4 regions of the Paenibacillus sp. FSL P2-0136 genome follow, and region 4 is predicted to be linked to each of the others. Evidence: riboswitches for the same ligand, from Rfam matches in the RefSeq annotation. Region 4 holds a riboswitch; each other region holds the start of a gene.
The links. Region 4 has a riboswitch for thiamine pyrophosphate ahead of NYE26_RS00525 (ABC transporter substrate-binding protein). Riboswitches for the same ligand answer to the same signal wherever they lie in the genome.

Region 1: it holds a riboswitch for thiamine pyrophosphate, as region 4 does, so the genes downstream of both, NYE26_RS12525 (ABC transporter ATP-binding protein) here and NYE26_RS00525 (ABC transporter substrate-binding protein) in region 4, are expected to answer to the same signal.
Region 2: it holds a riboswitch for thiamine pyrophosphate, as region 4 does, so the genes downstream of both, NYE26_RS08545 (thiamine phosphate synthase) here and NYE26_RS00525 (ABC transporter substrate-binding protein) in region 4, are expected to answer to the same signal.
Region 3: it holds a riboswitch for thiamine pyrophosphate, as region 4 does, so the genes downstream of both, thiC (phosphomethylpyrimidine synthase ThiC) here and NYE26_RS00525 (ABC transporter substrate-binding protein) in region 4, are expected to answer to the same signal.

What each region holds. Positions count from the first base shown of each region.
Region 1 is NZ_CP150244.1:3,014,421-3,020,195, reverse strand. It holds gene NYE26_RS12540 (amino acid ABC transporter substrate-binding protein) at 1-385, opposite strand, end outside; gene NYE26_RS12535 (DHA2 family efflux MFS transporter permease subunit) at 659-2,179, opposite strand; gene NYE26_RS12530 (TetR/AcrR family transcriptional regulator) at 2,361-3,017, shown strand; TPP riboswitch at 3,086-3,188, shown strand; gene NYE26_RS12525 (ABC transporter ATP-binding protein) at 3,319-4,086, shown strand; gene NYE26_RS12520 (ABC transporter permease) at 4,067-4,843, shown strand; gene NYE26_RS12515 (ABC transporter substrate-binding protein) at 4,840-5,775, shown strand, end outside.
Region 2 is NZ_CP150244.1:2,056,585-2,062,359, reverse strand. It holds gene yfbR (5'-deoxynucleotidase) at 1-529, shown strand, start outside; gene thiH (2-iminoacetate synthase ThiH) at 888-2,060, opposite strand; gene NYE26_RS08555 (thiazole synthase) at 2,089-2,853, opposite strand; gene thiS (sulfur carrier protein ThiS) at 2,884-3,087, opposite strand; gene NYE26_RS08545 (thiamine phosphate synthase) at 3,084-3,764, opposite strand; TPP riboswitch at 3,883-3,985, opposite strand; gene NYE26_RS08540 (hypothetical protein) at 4,041-4,577, opposite strand; gene NYE26_RS08535 (SDR family oxidoreductase) at 4,759-5,631, opposite strand.
Region 3 is NZ_CP150244.1:7,450,725-7,456,499, forward strand. It holds gene NYE26_RS32070 (tetratricopeptide repeat protein) at 1-1,406, shown strand, start outside; gene trxB (thioredoxin-disulfide reductase) at 1,453-2,406, shown strand; TPP riboswitch at 2,456-2,562, shown strand; gene thiC (phosphomethylpyrimidine synthase ThiC) at 2,715-4,409, shown strand; gene NYE26_RS32085 (DUF1858 domain-containing protein) at 4,626-4,853, shown strand; gene NYE26_RS32090 (DUF438 domain-containing protein) at 4,868-5,775, shown strand, end outside.
Region 4 is NZ_CP150244.1:121,885-127,659, reverse strand. It holds gene NYE26_RS00545 (EAL domain-containing protein) at 1-528, opposite strand, end outside; gene NYE26_RS00540 (pyridoxamine 5'-phosphate oxidase family protein) at 737-1,156, opposite strand; gene NYE26_RS00535 (MFS transporter) at 1,316-2,494, shown strand; gene NYE26_RS00530 (hypothetical protein) at 2,543-3,994, shown strand; TPP riboswitch at 4,067-4,177, shown strand; gene NYE26_RS00525 (ABC transporter substrate-binding protein) at 4,327-5,400, shown strand; gene NYE26_RS00520 (MTH1187 family thiamine-binding protein) at 5,452-5,745, shown strand; gene NYE26_RS00515 (ABC transporter permease) at 5,742-5,775, shown strand, end outside.

The DNA.
Region 1 (5,775 bases), 2.9 Mb from region 4:
AGACTTCATTGAAAATCACATCGAAGCGCTTCGCATCCATCCCGGCAAAAATCCCGTCCCACTGCGTCTCAATGAACTCCGGCTTCACACCCAGGCGCTTGGTGACTTCTTCGGCGATCTCGACATCGAAGCCCGTCAGCTTGCCGTCTGCATCATGGAAGGTGAACGGTGCGTAGGTCCCTTCGGTTCCGATGCGCAGCTTGCCGCTGGCTTTGACGGCTTCCAGGCTGTTCTGCTCCCCGGAAGCTGCACCCTCTGTAGCCGCAGCCGTAGGTTCAGCCGGAGTGTTGCCGCCCGTTGCTGTCTTGTCCGTATTGTTGCTTCCGCAAGCCGCAGCCGTGACCATGGTCAGGAGCAGCATAATAGTTAGACTTAGTTTTTTCATTCGATGAATCCCCTCTCGTATCTTCTTCTCTTCAGGCACCGTAATTAGTGGCAAAATGAATCGTAACACCGGGGTGTTACCTGCGTCAATAACTTTTTCCGATTATATACATCGGATTTATATTGTATTGATTTTCCATAGCTTAGCTTGCCCCAAATTCTGCTCCTGCATCAGGATATTCAGAACAGAAATCAACAAAAAAAAGCGACCCTCCGGCAAAAGGAGAATCGCTGCTTTATGGATGTTACAAGCTCTGCTTCTGTGTGGGCATAGCTATACGTGCATGATTTCCGGTGCCGCCTTTTCCTTGGAACGCTCAGCTCCGGAATGGCGGCCCCGGCGCAGCAGCAGTCCAAGGACCGCACCGCCAAGCGCGACAAACATCATAATGTGGAACGTGTCCGCGAAGCCTTGCGACAATACCGTCTGCTTAGCCAGCAGAAGCGCATCCTGCGAAGCGCCTGCGGTACTCTTTCCGGCAGCGGCAGCGGCCTCCTGCATCTCGGTACCGCGCGCCGTTGTTCTTGCCGTCAGAATCGTAACCAGGGTCGAGACGGCCAGCGAGGTAATCACCTGCTGCATCGAATTCGTCAGCGAGGTTACCCGGTTCACCAGATGACTTGGTGCCTTGTTGAGCAGATGCGTGTTCATCGGCATCATCATCAGTCCCATTCCAGCCCCGCACATGATCAGCGGAAGGATCAGATCGCGGCTCTGCGTGGTAAGATCCACATGAGAATACTGGAATAACGCGCCGGAGACCAGACTCAGACCGCAGACCACGAGCCAGCGCACACCGATCCGGTCGAACAGGATCCCGGCAATCGGCATCATCAGCCCGGAAGCGATGGCTTGCGGCAGCAGCGTCAGACCGGTATCAAATGCGCCGAAGCCCCGGGCCTGCTGCAGAAATTGCGGAAGCAGGAATAGTGCGCCGTATAAGCCGAACTGGGCAATCCACTGCACGATGATTCCTGTCGTAAAATCAACGGATTTCAGAATCCGCAACTCCAGCAGCGGTGTCTTGGAGCGCAGTTCAGCGATGACAAAAGCGGTCAGCGCCACAGCGCCCAGCAGCAGCCCGATCAGCGTTTTCTCAGAGGTCCAGCTCTGCGCGCCCTGGCTAACCCCGTAGGTTAACGAAGCAAAAGCCAGCGGTCCAAGAACCATACCGAGCTTATCCATGCCGGGCACGCTGTTCTTTGCCGCATTCGGCAGCTTGCGCAGTCCGATCAGCACAGCAATGATGCCAATCGGAATATTAATGAGGAAGATCCAGCGCCAGGAATGGTATTCAACCAGCCAGCCCGACAATACCGGACCAATAGCGGGTGCGAACAGGACGGGAATGCCCATAATCCCCATGACAACGCCAACCTTACTTTTGGGGGCCAGTCTGTACACATAGGCCATCCCGACAGGGAGCACACAGCCGCCGCCTAGTCCCTGAATGACCCGGAAAACAATCAGCCATTCGGCGCTGCTTGGTGTAGCGCACAGAATCGAGCCTATCGTAAACACAATTACCGCCGTCAGGAAGACCGTCTTGGCCCCGAACCGGTCAGACAGCCAGCCTGACAGCGGAATAACTGAAGCCTGAGCCAGCATATATCCGGTAACTACCCACTGCAGCGTATGCAGGTCCGTCTTGAAATCCACCACCAGCCTGGACAAGGCTACATTCATCGCCGTACTGTCCAGCACAACCATAAATACTCCGGCAATAATGGCCAGCAGCGGAACCAGAATGCTGGACAGCCGGAAATCGGCTTCCTGCTTCAAGGTCTGATCCATGTCTCTTCTCCTCCTGAGCTGTCCGCGTTCTACATTGACCTGCGGGCAGATTGTTCTATATAATGAGTGAACGGACAACTGTCCGTAAGTGCAATTCATAGTCTACGGACAATTGTCCGTTGTGTCAATTCTTTTATTTATTTTTCTGTAAATCGCTGATTTATTTCTGAAAGGGGTTCTCATGAAAAAGCCAGACACCGATGCTGCACAGCTCCCGCGCTCAGCTCCGCAAGCCAAAGAATCCGCTCCGTCCGAGTCCGCCGATCCTTATGTACAGCGGATTCTTGAAGCTGCACGCCAGTTGTTCACCGAGAGCGGACTTGAGGCAGTCAGCATGTACAGCATTGCCAAGCGGGCAGGCATAGGACAAGGCTCCCTGTACCGCCGCTTCACGGACAAGGGTGAGATCTGTTCTGCACTGCTGAAGGGCAGCGCAGATCAATTCCTGTCCGGGCTGGAGCAGCAGGTGGCTGCCAGTGCCGGTGAAGCTCCGGCTCTCGCTCAGCTGCAGAGCAGCATTGAGCAGATTGCCGATTTCATTGAGCAGTATGCCGAGCTGCTGAATATGATCAAAGCCGAGTTCACAGGTAAGAAGCAGCTGACCCAGTTTGAGCATCCTTTTTTTCAGCGGCTGGGGGTGATGATGACAGAGCTGCTGCAGCGTGCTGCGGAGGGCGATGAGATTATTGACATTGATCCTGTCTTTGCGGCCACGGCCTTAATCTCTGTTCTCAGCCCTGATCTGTACCTGTATGAGCAGAAGCGGCACCACTCCTCCAAGCTGGACATCTCCCGGGGCATCGTCACCTTGTTCGTGACCGGTCTGGCGAAGCGCTGACCGCCTGCTCTTTACAAGAGGGGAATTTGTGGTATATTAAGTAGCAATTACGAATTCAATAACACCTGTTAATTCACTAGGGGAGTCGGCCGACTGAGACGGAGCTTAAGCTCCGGACCCTTTGAACCTGATCTGGATCATACCAGCGGAGGGAAGTGGAGCAGAATGTATCAGTGGTTCCCGTCACAGGGCCGCAGCCGACTGTACCTTCCGCCCCATTCATTGCCTCCGGGAATGAATGGGGCTTTTTTGTGCTCCGCGCAGGTTCTATTTCAATCCGGGGAGGCTTGTACATAGTCTTATGATCAACATTAGCAATCTATCCTATGCTTTCGGGACCGGTTCGTCCCGGACACCCGTCTTCTCAGAGCTATCCATGAATGTGCAGCGCGGCGAATTCATTTCTGTCGTAGGCGGAAGCGGATGCGGCAAAAGCACCTTGTTCAAAATCATCGCCGGCCTGCTGGAGCCGGACAACGGCAGGATTACGCTGAACGGAGCCGAGTCCGCTACAGCAGCGAAGAGGCTGGGCAGTGTGGCCTACATGCCGCAGCAGGATCTTCTCCTGCCTTGGCGGACCGTGCTGGACAACTGTCTGCTGCCCTGGGAACTCAAGCGCAGCCGTCCCAAAGCGGCCGCCGTGGCCGAGATTCTTACCCTGCTGCAACGCTTCGGCCTAGAGGGAACCGAAGGGGCTTATCCCCAGGAGCTGTCCGGCGGGATGCGCCAGCGCGTGGCGGTCCTCCGCACCGTGGCGGCGGGGAATGACCTGCTGCTGCTCGATGAGCCGTTCGGGGCGCTCGATGCCATTACCAAGCGCTCACTGCAGCGCTGGCTGCTCGAGTTATGGGCGGAGCTGGACAAGACGGTGCTGTTCATCACCCATGATCTGGAGGAGGCTCTGCTGCTCAGTGACAGAATCTATCTAATGACGGGCAGCGGCGGCGGGATGCAGGAATTCCCAGCCGGTCTCCCCCGTCCGCGCCATCACAGTCTGAACTATCAACCGCAGTTCGCCGCCCTGCGCCAGGAATTGGAGCTGAAGCTATATGAGAACCGCCGCTCCTAGAAGCTTGCTCCAGCATTACGGTCCGGCTTCCCTGCTCGCCCTGCTGACGCTTGCAGTCTGGGAGACTGTAGCCCGGCTGGGCCTGGTTCCTCCCTTCATTCTTCCGGCTCCGTCTGCGGTCTGCAAGGCCTTGCTGGAGGAACGCCGCCTGTTATTCGGGGTGCATCTGCCGGCTACACTGCTTGAGGTACTCACGGGCTTCGCACTGTCTGTGGTCTGCGGCTGCCTGCTGGGAATCGCCATGCACCTGTTCAGTCCGCTGGCCAAGGCGCTGTACCCGCTGCTGATCATCAGCCAGACGGTTCCGCTGATCGCGCTCTCTCCCCTGTTCATCATGTGGTTCGGCTACACCCTATGGAGTAAGGTCGCCGTTGTCTTCCTGACCGCTTTCTTCCCGGTGGTCATCGGCACCTATGACGGCTTGTCCAAGAACACGGACGCCTACCGGGAGCTGCTGCTGACATATGGCGCGAACCGCTGGCAGATTCTCGGGAAGGTGGGCGTTCCGCTGGCCCTGCCCTCTTTTTTCTCCGGACTGAAGCTGTCGGCTGTGTACTGTGTGATCGGTGCAACCATCGGGGAATGGCTTGGAGGCAGCCAGGGGCTGGGCTATTTCAGCCGCAGAATGGCAGGGAATCTCCAGAGTGCCAAGATGTTCGCCGCTGTTGTCTTGTTATCCGTGCTCGGTATCCTGCTGTTTCTGGCTGTCGCCGCACTGGAGAAGATTATTCTGAAGAAAAGAGGACGTTATTCATGACTACTATCCGCTATTTCCGTTATCTGCACCATGCGATTTCAAGGCCAACCGTTCTACTGTCTGCTCTGCTGCTCTGTATGCTGCCCGTCCTGGCAGGCTGCACCAATACGAACAGTCCGGCGTCCTCCGGCTCTTCGGCGGGGACTACAGCCACTTCTGAAGCTGGGACTGGAGCCGAAGGCGCAGTCCATAAGCTGACGATTATGCTCGACTGGTATCCCAATGCTGTCCACTCTTTTTTGTATGCGGCAGAAGCTGAAGGCTATTTCGCCGAGGAAGGTCTGGAGGTTGATATTCAGATGCCGGCCGATACCAATGATGCGCTGAAGCTTGTTGCTGCGGGAAAGGTGGACCTGGCACTCAGTTACCAGCCGCAGGTATTGATGGCACGGGGGGAGCAGATTCCGATCAAGTCGATTGCTGCGCTGGTGCGCCACCCGCTGAATCATCTCATGGTAGCTGCAGACAGCGGCATTACCCGCCCGGGAGAGCTGTCCGGCAAGCAAGCCGGATATTCCTCCGTCCCGTTGTATGAAGCCATGCTGAACACGATGGTCAAAAGCGACGGCGGGGACCCTTCCTCCCTCAAGCTGGTGGATGTCGGCTATGAGCTGATCCCTGCTCTCTCCACCGGACGGGTGGATGGCATTATGGGCGGGTTCATCAACCATGAGCAGCTGATTCTGGAGCAGGAAGGCCATCCGGTCCGCTCTTTCAATCCTGTGGATTACGGGGTCCCGGATTATTATGAGCTGGTGCTGGTCGCCAGTGAACAGGGACTGCAGGATTCACAGGGCTTTTATCACAAATTCGTGGATGCCATCAGAAAAGGCCAGCAGTATGTAGCCGATCACCCGGATGAAGCGCTGAAGCTGCTGCTTACCCATCAGGAGGATACCGCACCGCTGGATGAAGCCATTGAGCAGCGCAGT
Region 2 (5,775 bases), 1.9 Mb from region 4:
GGCGCACATGCTGTGCACCATCGGCAATGCCCATTTCGGCCGCTCGCTGAACGCCGACCGCGCATCCACGATGGCGCTGTTCCACGACGCCACCGAGGTCTTCACCGGCGACATCGCTACGCCGGTGAAGCATGACAACTCGCGTCTGCTGTCCAGCTTCCGCGAGATGGAGCAGGTGGCCGCCGACCGGCTGGCGGCCATGATCCCGCCGGAGCTGAGCGCAGTCTATGCGCCGCTCCTGCAGCCGCACACCAGCCCTCCCGGCTCCGAGGATGCCGGACTGCTCCGCTACGTCAAGGCAGCGGATGTGCTGGACGCTTACCTGAAATGCGTCTGGGAGGTCGCCGCAGGCAACCGCGAATTCGCCGCTGCCAGGGAGCAGACTGCCGCGAAGCTGCATGTGCTGGAGATGCCTGAGATGGAGTATTTCCTTAAACACATGGCTCCGGGCTTCGAAATGTCGCTGGACGAGCTGTCTTCCAGTGCGAGTCAGGGACAGTCTGCCGGAGAGCCTGAATCTATAGAGTAGATAGAGTACACATTCGCATGTGTTGGCTCCTAGCGTTGGCTGATATACTTACGTGTTAACAATGCTATGCGAATGCCGCTCTTAAACGGCCCGCATTTTCTCCATCCGCACCAATTGTGTTCGGTTTTTCGCACACGTTTGGCCCACATGCAACTTATAACCCTTATACAATGCAAATAACCCGCCATGAAGCGGGTTATTTGCATATGGTCAAGTTAAGTTAGACACGGTTAGTCTAGTCAAGTTAAGTTAGGCACGATTAGTCTGGTCAAGTTAAGTTAGGCACGGTTAGTCTGGTCAGTTTAAGTTGATTCGCTTAGTCTAGTCAAGTTAAGTTCATTCGTTTATCCTGATCAGTTTAAATTACATCCGGTTTGGTCACATCAGGCTCAACCAGATTCAGCCTGCCTATCTCAAACCCAAGCGGCTCGGACAGGATATCCCAGTCCTTGAATACCGGCTGGAGTCCTTGCGAACGCAGCATCTCGGCCATCTCGTTCACGCTGCGGTTGTCCGAGATTTCAAACTGCGGCGTTCCCCCTTCCAGGGAATGTCCGCCCACTTCGGTGGATACCCCTGCGGACATCTTCGTGATGCCGAGCTGGACCAGATGATCGCGCAAGGCCGCAGGCTCGCGTGTAGACAGCGAGATGCCGGAGCGCGGCAGAAATAGGCGGTAGGCCAGAATAATCTGCACCAGCGCACGGTCGGTTACATCGCTTGCGGGATTGAATTCGCCTAAGTAAGGCCGGAACCGGGGAGTCGACAGCCCGATTTCGCATTCCGGGTACTTGTCCTGCAAATATCTCGCATGCAGCGCAGTGGCCAGCGCCTCCTGGCGCCATTCGTACATGCCAAGCAGGGCTCCGATATTCACCGAACGGAACCCGGCTTGACAGCCCCGTTCGGGAGCGTCCAGACGGTTGCGGTAGACGCGTTTGGGTCCTTTTACATGCAGCGCACGATAAGTTTCCTGATGGTAGACCTCCTGATAGAGCGTCAGACCGTCCACGCCAGCTTCTCTGAGCTCAGCATATTCTGCTGTCGAGAGCGGATTCACTTCAATGCTGACGGAGGCAAAATAGCGGCGCAGCACATTCACGCAGTCCCTCACATAACCGGCCGGACTGTCCCTGCGGGATTCTCCGGTCAGAATCAGAATGTGGCGCAGGCCTGTGGCTGCGATGGTCTCCGCTTCCCGGGCGACCTGCTCCAGCGTCAGTTTTTTGCGCGGAAAATCATAAATAGAACTGAAGCTGCAATACGTGCAGTGATTCACGCAATAATCAGCCAGGTACATCGGTGTAAACAGTTGCATCACATGGCCGAAATGCGTACGCGTTAAGCGGTGCGCCTTCTGCGCCATCTCCTCCAGATAAGGCTCCGCTGCCGGTGACAACAGTGCCATCAGCCCCTCTTCATCCACCCGCTCTGCACGAAGCGCACGCTTCACATCCTCTGCCGTATACCGGCTCCATAGCGTCCCGTAAGGAAGCTGCTCCAGCCGGGTCATCGTCTCATAAAAGCTCATAACCGTTCTCTCCTTCCTATTCCATCTGTCAGGCCAAGAACCCGGTCAACGGTGAAGAGGCTGCCGCCGTCTCTTCCACAGGCCCCAGTCCGGCGAGATAAGCCTTGCGCCCTGCGGCTACCGCGTCACGGAAGGCTTCTGCCATCAGCAGCGGATCCGAGGCGGTGGCAATCGCTGTATTAAGCAGCACCGCTGCGGCCCCCATCTCCATCGCCTCAGCCGCCTCGGACGGTCTGCCGATTCCGGCATCCACGATCACCGGCAGATTCGTCTCGGAGATCAGAATCCGGATCAGTTCCTTGGTCTGCAGTCCGCGGTTGGACCCGATCGGCGCTCCCAGCGGCATCACGGCCGCAGCCCCCGCTGCTTTCAACCGCAGGGCGGCGGACAGGTCAGGACTCATATACGGAAGCACCACGAAGCCCTCTGCTGCAAGGATCTCGGTCGCCCGGATGGTCTCGGTATTATCCGGCAGCAAATATTTCTGGTCGTTGATGACCTCAATCTTCACCCAGTTCCCCAGCCCCGCCGATCTCGCCAGCCGGGCAATCCGTACTGCTTCCTCTGCGGTGCGCGCACCGGAGGTATTAGGCAGTAAGGTCATATGGGAAGGAATATGGCTGACAATATTGTCACTGCTCTCCGGGTCCACCCGGCGCAGAGCAACGGTAATGACCTGTGAGCCTGATCGCGTAATCACCTCGGGAATGAGGGTGTTGCGGCTGTATTTTCCGGTACCAATGAACAGTCTGCTGGTTAGAGTCACTCCGCCAATCATCAATGGATCTTGCATGTTAACGCCTCCTGGGATAAGTCTTCGTGTTCAGCCTCCGCCTACAAAATGAACCAGCTCCACCCGGTCCCCCTCACTGAGCAGTGTCTCTCCGTAAACCTCTCTGCCAGCAAGCTCACCATTCAGTTCGACAATCACCAGCTTACCGGCCCACTCGGGCCGGGAGAGCAGATCCTCCAGTGTCCGGCAGCTCTCTTCGATTCTTTGCCTCTTTCCGTTAACGGTCACATTCATGCCTGTTCACCTCCTGCTGTGCCCTGTGTTTGAGCCATATCCAGCGCTTCAGCCAGCTCCGCTGCCCTGTCCCTGTGGACCGCTTCCCTGTACGCCATGGCCGCTGCCACCGGGTCCGGGGCTCCGCAGATCCCCGACATGACAGCAATGCCAGCCGCCCCTTGGGCCAGCACCGCTCCGGCATTACCCGGGGTAATCCCTCCAAGCGCAATCAGCGGGATGCGGCTCCAGCGGACAGCCTCGGCCAGTTGCGCAAGTCCCCGTGCCTGCTGCCCCGACTTGCAAGCTGTCGGGAAAACATGCCCGTAGAGGCAGAAGTCTGCTCCTTGCCTTCCAGCCTCCGCAGCCTCTTCCTGCGAGTGTACCGATCTGCCGATCCGCAGGCCCGGTGCAAGCCCGCGTGCTGCGGCTGGCGGAAGGCTATGCCAGGCCAACTGTACACCGCCTGCCCCAGCGGCCAAGGCAACATCGATCCGGTCATTTATGACCAGCTTCGAAGGCGGAACCCCGGCCTGAAGCATCTGCTGCGCCGCCGCCAGCAGTTCGCGGGCGGACATGGCTTTTTCCCGGAGATGGATATAATCCACCATGGGATGTACCGCCGCAGCCAGCTCCGCAAGCTTCTCAGGGTGGAGCCGTCCGTCTGAGATGACATGAATTTCGTGCAACACGTCCACCTTCCTCTCCTCAGCACTACGCTGATCCCTACCTCCAAACACAAAAAAGACCGCCCCCATAAGGAAGCAGTCTGGAATAGAAACAGGAATACCGGTATTAGCCGTATACCCCCGCTGCAATATTCGTTCTCCACTTCCCTACGCTGGTATAACCCAGATCAGGTTCAAAGGGTCCGAGCAGATACGCCCGTCTCAGCCTTGCGGCTCCCCTAGTGATCGTTCTATGCTATTGTTTGGCCTTGCTTTTTGTATATTAGCATATAATTCCTGTTAGAGCTATTCTTTCGTAGATTTTACTTCAATTACAAAAGCCACGGATGAACTCCCTTCTGAAAATTTACCATCCTCGGATGTCCAGAATGCTGATATGCCGTAGTAATAAACGCCTTGTTCTTTTGGAGCATTAAAAGAGCCGTTCTTCAATGGAATTTGCACTTCTTTATCATCGACAAATTGCTGAACGGTTAACCCGCCGGGTGCCGGTTTATAAGTAAAAGCAACATTGATCCCCCCCTCAGGGGCTATAGCAGTGGGAGTAACCCCCTGTACCATGGATTGTCCTCCTGCATAATCCGCACATCCTAATTTTCCCCAGCAATAGCTGCCTTGGGTAACCGGAATTTGGGTTTTCCCGGAAGTAACAAGGGGTAGCGGCGGCGATTCCTGTGTAATTCTAACCCCAATGCTTTTTGCATTTCCTTCCAATCTTGTATTTGCCACAAGTCTTCCTGCAAAAGGAGTCAAATAAATGAACACTACCAGAAAAACTAAAATCCCCGCTGCAGATAGAATGAATCCTTTTTTTCTAAGCATCCCAATCCCCTATTCATATCAAATTATCTAAATAGACGGAATTATATTGTAATAGTTACAAGCGCTGAAAAAAAGCCTACCGGCAAGCGGTTAGGCTTTTTAAAAATAGAATTTATATGTTGCACACGATTTCTGAAGATGCCGATTAAAGAATCTGCATCCAGATCTTATTCTGCACCCATTATCCGTTGACAACCTCACCGCCGTTCACATGCATCACCTGTCCGCTCACATAGGAGGAATCGTCCGAGGCCAGGTATACATACGCCGGTGCCAGCTCTTCAGGCTGCCCCGGGCGCTTCATCGGCTGGGTGCCGCCGAACTCACTGACCTTCTTCGCGTCAAAGGTTGACGGAATCAGCGGGGTCCAGATCGGTCCGGGCGCTACTGCGTTCACGCGGATGCCCTTATCGGCCAGATTCATTGACAGCGAACGAGTGAAGCTGAGAATGGCTCCTTTGGTGGACGAATAGTCCAGCAGCTGCGGGCTGCCGCGATACGCCGTGATGGAGGTCGTGTTAATGATCGTAGCGCCTTTTTTAAGATGAGGCATAGCTGCCTTCGTCAGGTAGAACATGGAGAAAATATTCGTCCGGAACGTACGCTCCAGCTGCTCCGCTGTAATGTCCTCAATATGGTCCTGCGGATGCTGCTCCGCCGCATTGTTAATCAGGATGTCAAGCTTGCCGAGTCCTTCAACGGTTTGACGTATCAAGCTCTGACAGAAGCATTCGTCCCCGATATCTCCGGCGATCAGAATACACGTTCTGCCCTCCTGCTCAACCTGGCGCTTGGTCTCTTCCGCATCCTCATGCTCGTTCAAGTAGGAGATCACCACATCCGCGCCCTCCTTGGCAAAATGAACGGCAACCGCACGCCCGATCCCGCTGTCGCCTCCGGTAATGAGCGCAGCCTTGCCCAGCAGCTTGCCTGCTGCCTTGTACGCCGGTGTCTCAAACTCCGGGAGCGGGTTCATCTCACTCTCAATTCCCGGGCGCTGATCCTGTACCTGCGGGGGCAGAGTTTTGACAGGTTGTTTGTTAGTGTCTGGCATAATCCATTCTCCTTTCGCTGTCCACAGTATTGTTGATTAATCATGTTAGCATGGCTTAAGGTCTGGTGTTTATGCATCAGGCAGTGTGCCTGCTTGACTGTACGTTATGTTACTTACCACACTTGGCAGCCGCCCAAACAGCCA
Region 3 (5,775 bases), 340 kb from region 4:
TCATTCCGGTCACTCTGGATGCCAATTTTTTCTTTGAAAGAGCCGTTCGGTCGCTGGACCGCTTTCAATATGATAAGGCATTAAGAAATTTTCGCAAAGCTGTTGAATATGAGCCGGATAATCCGGTGAATCATTGCAATATGGCGGGTATATTATCTGAGATGGGCAATTATACCGCATCTAACGAGATTCTTATCCATGTTCTGGAGAAAATCGACCCCGCTATGACAGAATGCCATTTCTACATGGCTAATAACTTCGCCAATATGGAAAGCTTTGAAGAGGCGGAGCGCTCGCTGGTCACTTACTTGGAAGAGGATGCTAACGGCGAGTTCATGACCGAATCCGAAGAGCTGATGGAGCTGCTGCAATATGAGCTGAACCGGCCTGCTCCGCTGGTGCGTATCCGCAGCCGTGAGGGAGTCGTAGAGCATGACCGGGCGCGGAGTCTGCTGGAGGAGGGGAAGTTCCCTCAGGCTGTAGAGCTGCTGGAGGAGATCACTGCGGGTACCCCGGATTTTTTGGCTGCGCATAATAATCTGGCACTAGCTCATTTCTATATGGGCCGGTTCGCCAAGGCGAAGGAATGTCTGAATGAGGTGCTGAAGCAAGACCCCGGCAATCTGCACGCTCTGTGCAATATGGCCATCTTCCTGCAGTATGCAGGAGATAAGGAACAGCTTGAAACGCTGCTCGGTATGCTTGAAGCAACGGTGCCGTTCCATCAGGAGCATGTATTCAAAATGGCTACAACCATGGGTATCCTGGGCCGGCACGCTGCCGCTTACAGCCATTTCCGCCGTCTGCTGAAGGACGAGGAGGTCGCCGGAGACGCCGGGCTGTATCATTACTGTGCTGCGGCGGCAAGCAATAGCGGAAAACATGATGAGGCGCTGCGCTGCTGGAGACAGGCAGCCAAGCTGGACCCTGCTTCCGCTGTCCCGGCGTTCTTCCTGTCCCAGCTCCAGCAGGCCCGGGCAGAAGGGCACCCTATGCCTGCTGTCAGCTATAACTATCAGCTGCCCTTCCAGGAGCAGCTGAAGCAGTGGAAGGGCAATACGGGCAGATTCACTGAAGAAGTGCGGAATAATCCGCTGCTGCGCGCCTCGTTCTTCTGGGCGCTGCGCTACGGCGATTCCGCTACGAAGCTTCAGGTGACCGAGGCTCTCCGCTGGATTGAGGACGAGGAGATGTCCGAGGTACTGCGCGGAGTTCTGGAGCAGGAGCCGCTGCAGGAGGACCGCCTGCAGGAGGCGGCATTGTTCAGCCTTCAGCGGTTGATCGGGGAGAACCTGAATGAAGCCGGTGGCTCGCCCGGCGAAGAGCAGGAGCCTGCGGCTGCTCCCGGACCCAAGGGGATGCTGCCCGGAACCGGCGGCTTATCGCCGTCCACTACCCGTATTTGAAGCAATTGCTGTTGTAAGAACACCTACTTGTAAGGAGGCCAATGTAATGTACAAAACGATTGTAATCGGAACAGGCCCGGCCGGGCTGACTGCCGCGATTTATCTGGCGCGTGCGAACCTGAGCCCGCTGGTCATTGAAGGCTTGCAGCCGGGGGGACAACTGACAACGACGACAGAAGTGGAGAACTTTCCAGGCTTCCCTGAAGGGATTCTGGGTCCGGACCTGATGGACAATATGCGCAAGCAGGCGGAACGCTTCGGCGCTGAATTCAAGAATGGCTGGGTGGAGTCGGTGGACTTCTCACAGCGTCCGTTCAAGGTAACAGTGGACGGAATGGGTGTACTGGAAGCGGAGTCGGTTATTATTTCAACCGGGGCCTCTGCAAGATATCTGGGCATTCCGGGCGAGCAGGAGAATGTGGGACGCGGGGTCAGCACCTGTGCGACCTGTGACGGCTTCTTTTTCCGTAATAAAAAGATTGTCGTCGTCGGCGGCGGAGACTCCGCCATGGAGGAAGCCAGCTTCCTGACCCGCTTTGCATCCAGCGTAACGCTGGTTCACCGCCGTCCCGAGCTGCGGGCCTCGAAGATCATGCAGGACCGGGCGCGTGACAACAGCAAGGTAACCTGGGCCTTGAACCGCACACCGGTTGAAGTAACGGTAGGAGAGACCGGAGTGAAGGGCCTTACGGTGCTTAACAATGAGACAGGTCTGACAGAATTGGTGGAGGCAGACGGCGTGTTCGTAGCGATTGGACACACACCGAACACAGCCTTCTTGGGCGGGCAGATCAATACGGATGAGAATGGCTATATTGTGGTCAACCCGGGTACCACCGAGACCAACATCCCGGGTGTATTCGCCTGTGGCGATGTACAGGATACCCGTTACCGTCAAGCGATATCGGCAGCGGGAACCGGTTGTATGGCCGCTATGGATGCCGAGAAGTTCCTGGAAGGCACGATGGTGCACGACTGGAGCGAATCGCTGGACAAATAACGGGTTTACAAGAATTACCCATACAGGTAAAATGTATTTAATTAGATAAGATACCCACTAGGGGAGCCTGAATAGGCTGAGACGGGAAAATTGAATTTCCGGACCCTTGAACCTGATCTGGATCATACCAGCGTAGGAAAGTGGAGTCGGACCTTTTTTGAATACAGTCTTTATTTGGCTGTTCCTTTAATAAAGCCGCTCCAGGTGGAGCGGCTTTTTGACTTGCAGGAATCAATAGATTCTTCAGCTCAATCTGCTGCGTGACCTCTTATCTGATGAGTGTACAGAGCGAAGAGGAGGAGATTGAAATGACAGGAATGGGTAAAAACGAAGAGGTGGATCTTTCGGGATTCCCCGCAAGCCGTAAAGTGTATGTGGAGGGCTCACGCCCGGATATCCGGGTGCCAATGCGGGAGATCAGCCTTAGCAGAACCGAAGGCGTTGCCGGGGAAGAGGAAAATGCTCCGCTGCGTGTCTATGACACAAGCGGTATGTACACGGATGCCGCGGAGGAGACGGATATTCGGAGGGGGCTGCCGCCGCACCGTTCAAGCTGGATCGCGGAGCGTGGCGATTCGGAGGAGTACACCGGAAGAGCCGTCCGGCCGGAGGATAACGGAATTCGCAGAGAGGGGGCTGCCGCAGAAGCTTATCCAGGACTGCGCAGGAATCCGAGGCGGGCCTATGCAGGCGGCAATGTGACCCAGCTGCATTATGCAAGGCAAGGGATCATCACACCGGAAATGGAGTATATTGCGATCCGGGAGAATATCCGGCCGGAGTTCGTAAGGGATGAGGTGGCTGCGGGCCGTGCTATTATTCCGGCCAATATCAATCACCCGGAGAGTGAGCCGATGATTATCGGCCGTAACTTCCTGGTGAAGATCAATGCCAACATCGGAAATTCGGCGGTCACTTCTTCTATTGAAGAGGAGGTGGAGAAGATGCGGTGGGCGACCCGTTGGGGGGCTGATACCATCATGGATCTCTCCACCGGCTCTAAGATCCATACCACCCGGGAGTGGATTATCCGCAATTCTCCTGTGCCGGTCGGGACAGTGCCCATATACCAGGCGCTGGAGAAGGTGAGCGGTATAGCCGAGGACTTAACCTGGGAGCTCTATCGCGACACGCTGATTGAGCAGGCGGAGCAGGGGGTGGATTACTTCACCATTCATGCCGGGGTGCTGCGGCGCTATATTCCGCTCACTGCCCGGAGAATGACCGGCATCGTATCCCGGGGCGGATCGATTATGGCTGCCTGGTGCCTGGCTCATCAGCAGGAGAACTTTCTGTACACACACTTCGAAGACATATGTGAGATTATGAAGACGTATGATGTGGCCTTCTCGCTGGGGGATGGCCTGCGTCCCGGCTCTATCGCCGATGCCAATGACGAAGCACAGTTCGCCGAGTTGGAGACGCTGGGAGAGCTGACGGCGCTTGCCTGGAAGCACGATGTTCAGGTTATGGTAGAAGGTCCGGGCCATGTGCCAATGCACAAGATCAAGGAGAATATGGACAAGCAGCTTGAGATTTGCCACGAAGCCCCTTTCTACACCCTCGGTCCGCTAACTACGGATATTGCACCCGGCTATGATCACATCACGTCGGCCATCGGGGCAGCGATAATCGGGGGGCTTGGAACGGCAATGCTGTGTTACGTTACACCTAAGGAGCATTTAGGCCTGCCTGACAAGAATGATGTGCGCGAAGGAGTCATTACCTACAAAATTGCTGCACATGCCGCAGACCTCGCCAAGGGACATCCGGGTGCGCAGGACCGGGACAACGCGCTGTCCAAGGCGCGGTTCGAGTTCCGCTGGCGCGACCAGTTTCATCTCTCCCTGGACCCGGAAAGGGCGCAGGCGTATCATGATGAGACCCTGCCTGCGGAGGGGGCAAAGCAGGCGCATTTCTGCTCGATGTGCGGCCCTAAATTCTGCAGCATGCGGATTTCGCATGATATCCGGAATTCCCATAGATGGAGCCAATCACTGTAACTTAGCTGCATGACCTAATCTATATGTAGGTACGTTGTTCATGGCCGAGAGGCCGTGATTACAGCGGAAACGTATTATTCTGAGGCTATCCCCCCAAGCCTGAATGGCTGGCGGGGATAGTCTTTTTGTAGTTAGTGATTACAATCACAATTCACCCCTGTACCCTATGCTAAGCTGGTGTTGAGAAGAATTCTCATTAGTGAGGTGTGCAAAAGGATGAGCAAAGCGTTGAAGCTGGATGAATCGGTCTTTGAGCTGGTAACCAGGCACCCGGAAATTGTTGAGATCATGGTGGAACTGGGTTTTCGTGATATTGCGAAGCCTGGAATGCTGCAGACTGCAGGACGATTCATGACCCTGTCCAAAGGAATGAAATTAAAGAAAATAGAGCTGGAAACCGTTCGGCTGGCCTTTCAGCAGCATGGTTTCGAGATTATAGAATAGAAGGAGAGATTGTAATGAGCGAACTGATTAATAACCGCGAGGTCGATATTCCGGAACAGACACGCCGCCAGGCTATGCTGAGAGAGATCATCAAGGAGCTGCATGCGGGCAAAAGCGTGGAGGAGGTTAAGGCGCGTTTTGAAGAAGCGGTAGGCGATGTTACGGTGGAGGAAATCTCCGCCATGGAGCACTCTCTGATGACCGAGGAAGGCATTCCGGTAGAGGAAGTACAGCGCCTCTGCTCCGTGCATACGGCAATCTTCAAGGGCTCGATTGAACAGATTCACCGTTCTTCTAAGCCTGAGGAGCAGCCCGGTCATCCCGTGCATACGTTCAAGCTGGAGAACCGGGAGATCGAACGTCTGGTCAACTTCCGCCTGGAGCTGCATGCGGATAAGTTCAAGAAGAACGCCAGCGATGAGATTATCTATAAGCTGCTGGAGGACCTGAGTCTGCTGCTGGATCTCGACAAGCACTACAGCCGCAAGGAGAATCTGCTTTTCCCTTACCTGGAGAAGTACGGCATATACGGTCCTACGAAGGTAATGTGGGGAGTGGATGACGGAATCCGCAATATGATCAAGGAAGCCAAGAAGGCGCTTAGCGCCTATAACGGAGACAGCGGGCAGATTACAGCCGCACTGGAGGAGATCATTAAGGAAGTCAATGAGATGATCTTCAAGGAAGAGAATATTCTGCTCCCGATGGCGCTGGATAAGCTGACTGAGGATGAGTGGGTCAAAATCGCCCGCGAAAGCGATGAAATCGGCTTCTGCCTGACTGCGCCCGACCAGGAATGGATACCGGAACGTGCAGCGGAGCCTGAGGGTGCTGATGTTCCGGCGGAAGAAGGGGAAGGCCTGTCCCCGCAGGGCTTCATCCGGTTCGAGACCGGGCTGCTGTCGCTACACCAGCTCGAGAC
Region 4 (5,775 bases):
CAGCAGCTTACTGCTGGTCTCTATTGCCGAGATCCGGGCGGCCCGGTCAAGGAAGGAGTGAAACCCTGTCCGCCGGGCAATCTCAAACAGCTCATAAGGCTGAAAATAACTGCCCTGGGGCAGCGGGCGCAGCAGAAATTCAAAGCCGACAATCTCCTCGCTGAAATTCACAATCGGCTGCATGTGGCTGCAGAAATCATGGCTCATAATGATGGACACCAGATTCTCGTTAGCGAAGCGGACCTTCAGCTGATCGAAGGTCAGCCACCGTTCCGGAGCCGTAGGGGCACCTTTGCTCTTAACGCACACGGATAAGGAGTCCGCAATGTCCTTAGCCGCCACCAGCATTTCTATAAGCTTCAACAGCTCTTCCTTACGATGATATGGAATGATACAGGTCTTGCTTGTCTCAAATACTTCATAACCGGCATTCCGGATGGCAGCAGCCAGCGGATCAGAGCAGGGGCGGAGCTTCAGCTCCCCTTGATCCTCTATCGGGTCGATGTCAGCACAATCAACACAGTTCATGGCAATCCCCTCCGCCTCATGATGTCGATAACCTGAGGTCATTATAGCATGATTCCTTAGGCACAATCCGAAAAGCAGCAGCAGAAAGGGCCCCCTATGAACCATGGAGGTTCCTAAGAGGCCCGGATTGCCGGACTATATAGTACTTAGGCTTAGGCGGAACTTATCCGTTACCGGCCACTGCCATCCTTTTACCGGAGACAACCGCTTAAGGCTGCCATACCCCGTGCTCACCGTTCTTGCCCATATATTCAATCCGCGAAGGGGACAGCTCAAGAATGACATAATCGGGATCATCCGGTCCCTTGAACCATTTCTCCAGGGACTCATTCCATACCTTAGAGCGCAAGCTATCATCCTTCGTCACAGCAACTGTAGCTTCAATCTCCAGTACATCCTTGCCGCCGCCCTGTTCATAGCCAAGCAAGAGACTAGCATTCGGATTATCCTGAAGCTCTTCTACCTTATGAGTCTTGCGGTTAGTTGCCAGATAGATGGACAGTCCGTCATGAAAAATCGCCATGTAACGCACCTTAGGCTTGTTACCGGCCTCAATCGTGCCGAAGGAACCGAACCTGTTGTCGTCCAGCACCTGTATGATTGTTTTCTCCAGCTCTTTGTTATCCATTGACGTCACAGCTCCCTTCAAATTCATGTGAATATAAGTTTATATATTCACGTCCACGGTTTGGATTTATGATTAACCTGTGCCTAATATAGTGTACCCTTCCCGTTCATTCTGAATCCCGCCATCTGTTCATAAATTGATTCATAAGGAGTCTTATTCTTGAAAAAACTAATCTGGATCGGCTGTCTCTCCTATTTCGTAATCGGCCTCGCCCATGTCGTCCTGGGCTCCATTCTTCCGGTGCTGCTCCAGCATTATGACCGCAGCTACAGTGCAGGGGGCGAGCTGATCTTCAGCCAGTTCGCGGGCTTCCTGGCCGGCGTACTGGTCTCGCCGCTGCTGAACCGGCGGTTCGGCAAGCGCGGCGGTATTCTGATTGCCACAGGCCTGCTGTTCAGCGCCGAGATTGCCTACGCCTTCCTCCCGCCCTGGGGCTGGATGTACGTAATTGCCGTAGCCGCAGGGTTCGGCTTCGGGATGATCGAAGCCGTCATCGGCACGATTATTATAGCCGCAGTCACCGAAGGAACGGCAGTTGCCATGAGCCGGCTGGAAGTGCTGTTCGGTGTCGGGGCGCTGCTCATGCCTCTGGCGGCCAGTCCGCTGATTGCCGCCGGGCAGTGGAGGCTGGCCTTCCTGATCGTTGCCGCCTTCTCCCTCCTCTCGCTGCTCTTCTGGGCGAAGAGCAGATTCGGCCCGCTGGACAGCGCGCTGAATGAGCGGCCTGCCCGCCCTGACCGCGCTGCGGCAGCGGGAACTACGAGACGGTTGTCCTTGCCCTACAAGGGCAAGCAATGGGTGGTGCTTGGCTTGTTCATTCTGTTCTTCTTTCTCTATGTAGGCACTGAGATGAGCCTGGTGAATTTCATGCCGGCGATCTTCATCGCGAAGCTGGGCATGAGCGAGGCCGCGGCTGCGCTCACGGTGACCTTCTTCTGGCTTGCCATGTCGGCAGGCAGACTGTTCGCCGGTGTCATCGCCGAGAAGATCTCCTACCGCATCTATGTGCTCGTCAGCTGCTTTGCCGCTTTGCTGCTGCTTATTATTTTCCCGTTCGCCGGTCACCGGCTTGCCGCCTTTGCCATCATCCTGCTGCTTGGCCTGTTCATGTCCGGCATCTTCTCCATCGCGCTGGTCTTCTCCAGCAAGCTGCTGCCCGGCGCGGAAGAATCCACGCCCAGCATTATGATCGCCTCCGGCGGAATCGGCGGCGCGGTGCTGCCGCTGCTGACCGGCTGGTCCATGGATCATCTGCAGATCGCCCAGACCTCGGGACTTTTGGCCGCTTTTGCCGCGCTGTTATTCGTGCTGAGCGTGACCGCCTGGAGAATCGGGTAATTGTATACAACAAGGTCCATATTCTGTGAATAAGGATGGAACCCACACATGGCTGAACTGCATTCCGAGCCCACTCTGCATACCGCCTTGCTGCAATTCATTTTCCCCTTCTCCATCAAGGCCGAGGTCGATGAAGAGCTGATTGAGAGTTTACAGCAGGATGGATTTACGCGTTTTTTTCTTGAGAACAAGGAACTGGAGCATGCCTATTACGGAGAGAACCACTGTGTATCCCATGAGAAAATGGAGCGCAGCTATCTTCCTTTTGCCGCCCATGTCTTGTTTCCGCATGAGAAGGACAGGGATTCCTTCCGCCGCTTTTCCCGGGTGAGTGATCTGCTGTGCGGGCTGCAAATGCCCTTTCAGACGGTTCCCTTCCGCGTGCTGTCGACCGATGTGTTCCTCTGCCCGTTCGAGCTGGGCTTCCTGACGGTAAGAGTGGCTATTGAGGAGGAGAATCTCCCCTTCAGCATGGTACTCGAATTCGCCGACCGGTTCCGCAACCTGGAGGATGTAAGCGTTCAGGATGAGCATACCTTCATCCATTGTCATAAGAAGTCTTTTGCCCGGGTGGAGGACTTCGTGTTCAGGCATCTGGCAGCCGGGCTGGAGCCGTATCTCGATCCTGCGGAGACGAATGGCAATTATTTCGAGACCCTGCCCTTCTTCGTCGATGAACGAATGCTGGTGCAGGCCTTCTACGGCGTTAATCTCCCTGAGGACGAGGAAGAGATCAGTGTCGAAATGCTCTACCGTGCCTCTCAGGTGGATGGTCTGACCATCGACGGCAGCCCCTACATGAGTGCAAGTGATCCGGATTATATCAAGCAGTACACCCGTGAGCATTGCTATAGCCGCTGGGGGCCGGACACCTACTATATGACCAATGAGCAGACCTTCTGCTGCGTGAGCCGGGCGAAGCCGGAGATTGCCGCAGGCCTGATCAGCCAGATGTACGGCGAATATTATTACGGAATGCTGCTGAGTATTTTTCATAAAATCGTGCTGCTGAAGCTCGCCAACCTCCACTCCCGGCTGCGCATCAACCACGATAACGACGAGATCGAGAATCTGATCTTCCTGATCAACAAATTCTCGGCCAAATTCTACTTCCTGGAGCTGATTTCACAGTCGCAGGGGCGGGAGATTTTTTTTCAGCTGCGTAAGGTGTATGGTAATGATGCCCTGTTCGATGAGGTGAAAATGACCCTGAATGACCTGTTCCAGTATCAGGACAAATTCCAGGCCAAGCGGCGGGATACGCTCCTGATGGTGCTCACCGTATTTACGGTCATCAGCGGGATATACGGGATGAATCAGGTCATCGAGGATCTGAAGGGCCAGATCGACTGGAGCAAAATGCTGGAGTACTCCGCGTTCGAGTATCTGGCTCTGTTCCTAACCTTCTCGGGGATCACCGTCAGTGTCGGCTTAACGCTGAGAGAGATCTGGAACGGCATCCGCAGCCGCCGCAAGAAGCGGCATTATACGAGGGATTAAGACACAGAGGGTGGACAATGTCGAAGCTGCCGTCTATAATACACCGTAAGAACATAGCAATACCCGTGAACTTTATAGAACCAGGGGTGCTGGAATTGGCCGGCTGAGATTGTATCCCACAAGATACTGACCCTTATACCTGATCTGGATAATGCCAGCGTAGGAATCTTCATTCGGCACAGTGCCTTAAGCGGTACTGAAGCTGAATTCCCCTCACGCAAGTAACTGGCGTCCCGATCTTCGGGACGCTTTTTTGATTCTAAGGATGTACAGGAATAGGGTTTCTGTAAACTCTGAAGACCAGGGGTTGCTGGAAGGAGAGAAAAAGAGAAATGGGAGTCAAAAAAACAGTAATGCTGCTGCTCAGTTCCATGCTGCTGCTCACCGTAGCGGGATGTGGCGGCGGGAACAACAGCGGCAATGCGGGGGCCAGCGCACCTGCTGCCGGGAACAGCACGGCCGCACCTGATGCAACCGCAGCCGCACCCACAGATGCACCTAAGGCGCTGACTCCGGTCAAGATTGCCCTGGACTGGACGCCGAACACGAACCATACCGGCCTGTATGCAGCCAAGGAGCTGGGCTATTACGCTGAGGAAGGTCTTGACGTACAGATTGTACAGCCAGGCGCTGCCGGGTCGGATACAATGGTCACTTCCGGCGAAGCCCAGTTCGGCATCAGCGCCCAGGAGGCGCTGACGCTGGCCCGCCTGCAGGATGTTCCGCTGGTGTCGATTGCTGCAATCATTCAGCATAATACCTCGGGCTTTGCGGCTCCGAAGGACCGCAATATTAAGACGCCGAAGGATTTTGAAGGCAAAACCTACGGAGGCTGGGGCTCCCCTGCGGAGCAGGCTGCCATGAAAGCCATTATGGACCCCGAAGGCGGGGATGTCTCCAAGGTGAAGCTGGTGAATATCGGCGAAGCGGACTTTTTCACAGCCGTGAAGCGGGATATTGACTTCGCCTGGATCTTCTATGCCTGGACCGGGGTGGAAGCCGAGCTGCGCGGGGAGCCGCTGGATATGCTCTATCTTAAGGATTATGCGCCGCAGCTGGATTACTACACACCGGTGCTGACCACCAGCGAGAAGGAGATCGCCGAGCACCCTGAAGTGGTGAAGGCCTTCCTTAAGGCTACGTCCAAGGGGTATCAGTACGCTATCGATAACCCGGAAGAAGCCGCGACGGTACTGTCGGATGCTGTACCTGATCTGGACCCCAAGCTGGTGCTGGCCAGTCAGAAATGGCTTAGCCCGAAATACAAGGACGACGCCCCGCGCTGGGGTGAGCAGAAGCTTGAGATCTGGAAGAATTACGCCGACTGGATGTACGGCCTGAAGCTGCTGGATAAGCCGCTGGATGCGGAGAGTACGTTTACGAATGAATTTTTGCCGGAATCATAATGAACCCGCATGGCGGGAATCTTATACTTAACTTGAAAGGAATGATTGATCATGGCTAACACACTGCTCAGCATTCAGGTAATTCCCAAGACACCGAACAACGAGGATTCCATCCCTTACGTGGACAAGGCTATAGAGGTCATTCAAAAGTCAGGCGTGAAGCATCAGGTGAATCCGCTGGAGACCACGATGGAAGGCGAGCTGTCCGAGCTGCTGGATATTGTGCGTGATATGCATGAGGCGCTGATCGCTTCCGGCAGTCCTAGTGTCATCTCACAAATCAAGATCGCCCATAATCCGGGCGGCATCAGCATGGAGAAGCTGACGGAGAAATACCGGCCGTGAGAAGCACCTGGAAGCTAGTGTGGCCGCCCT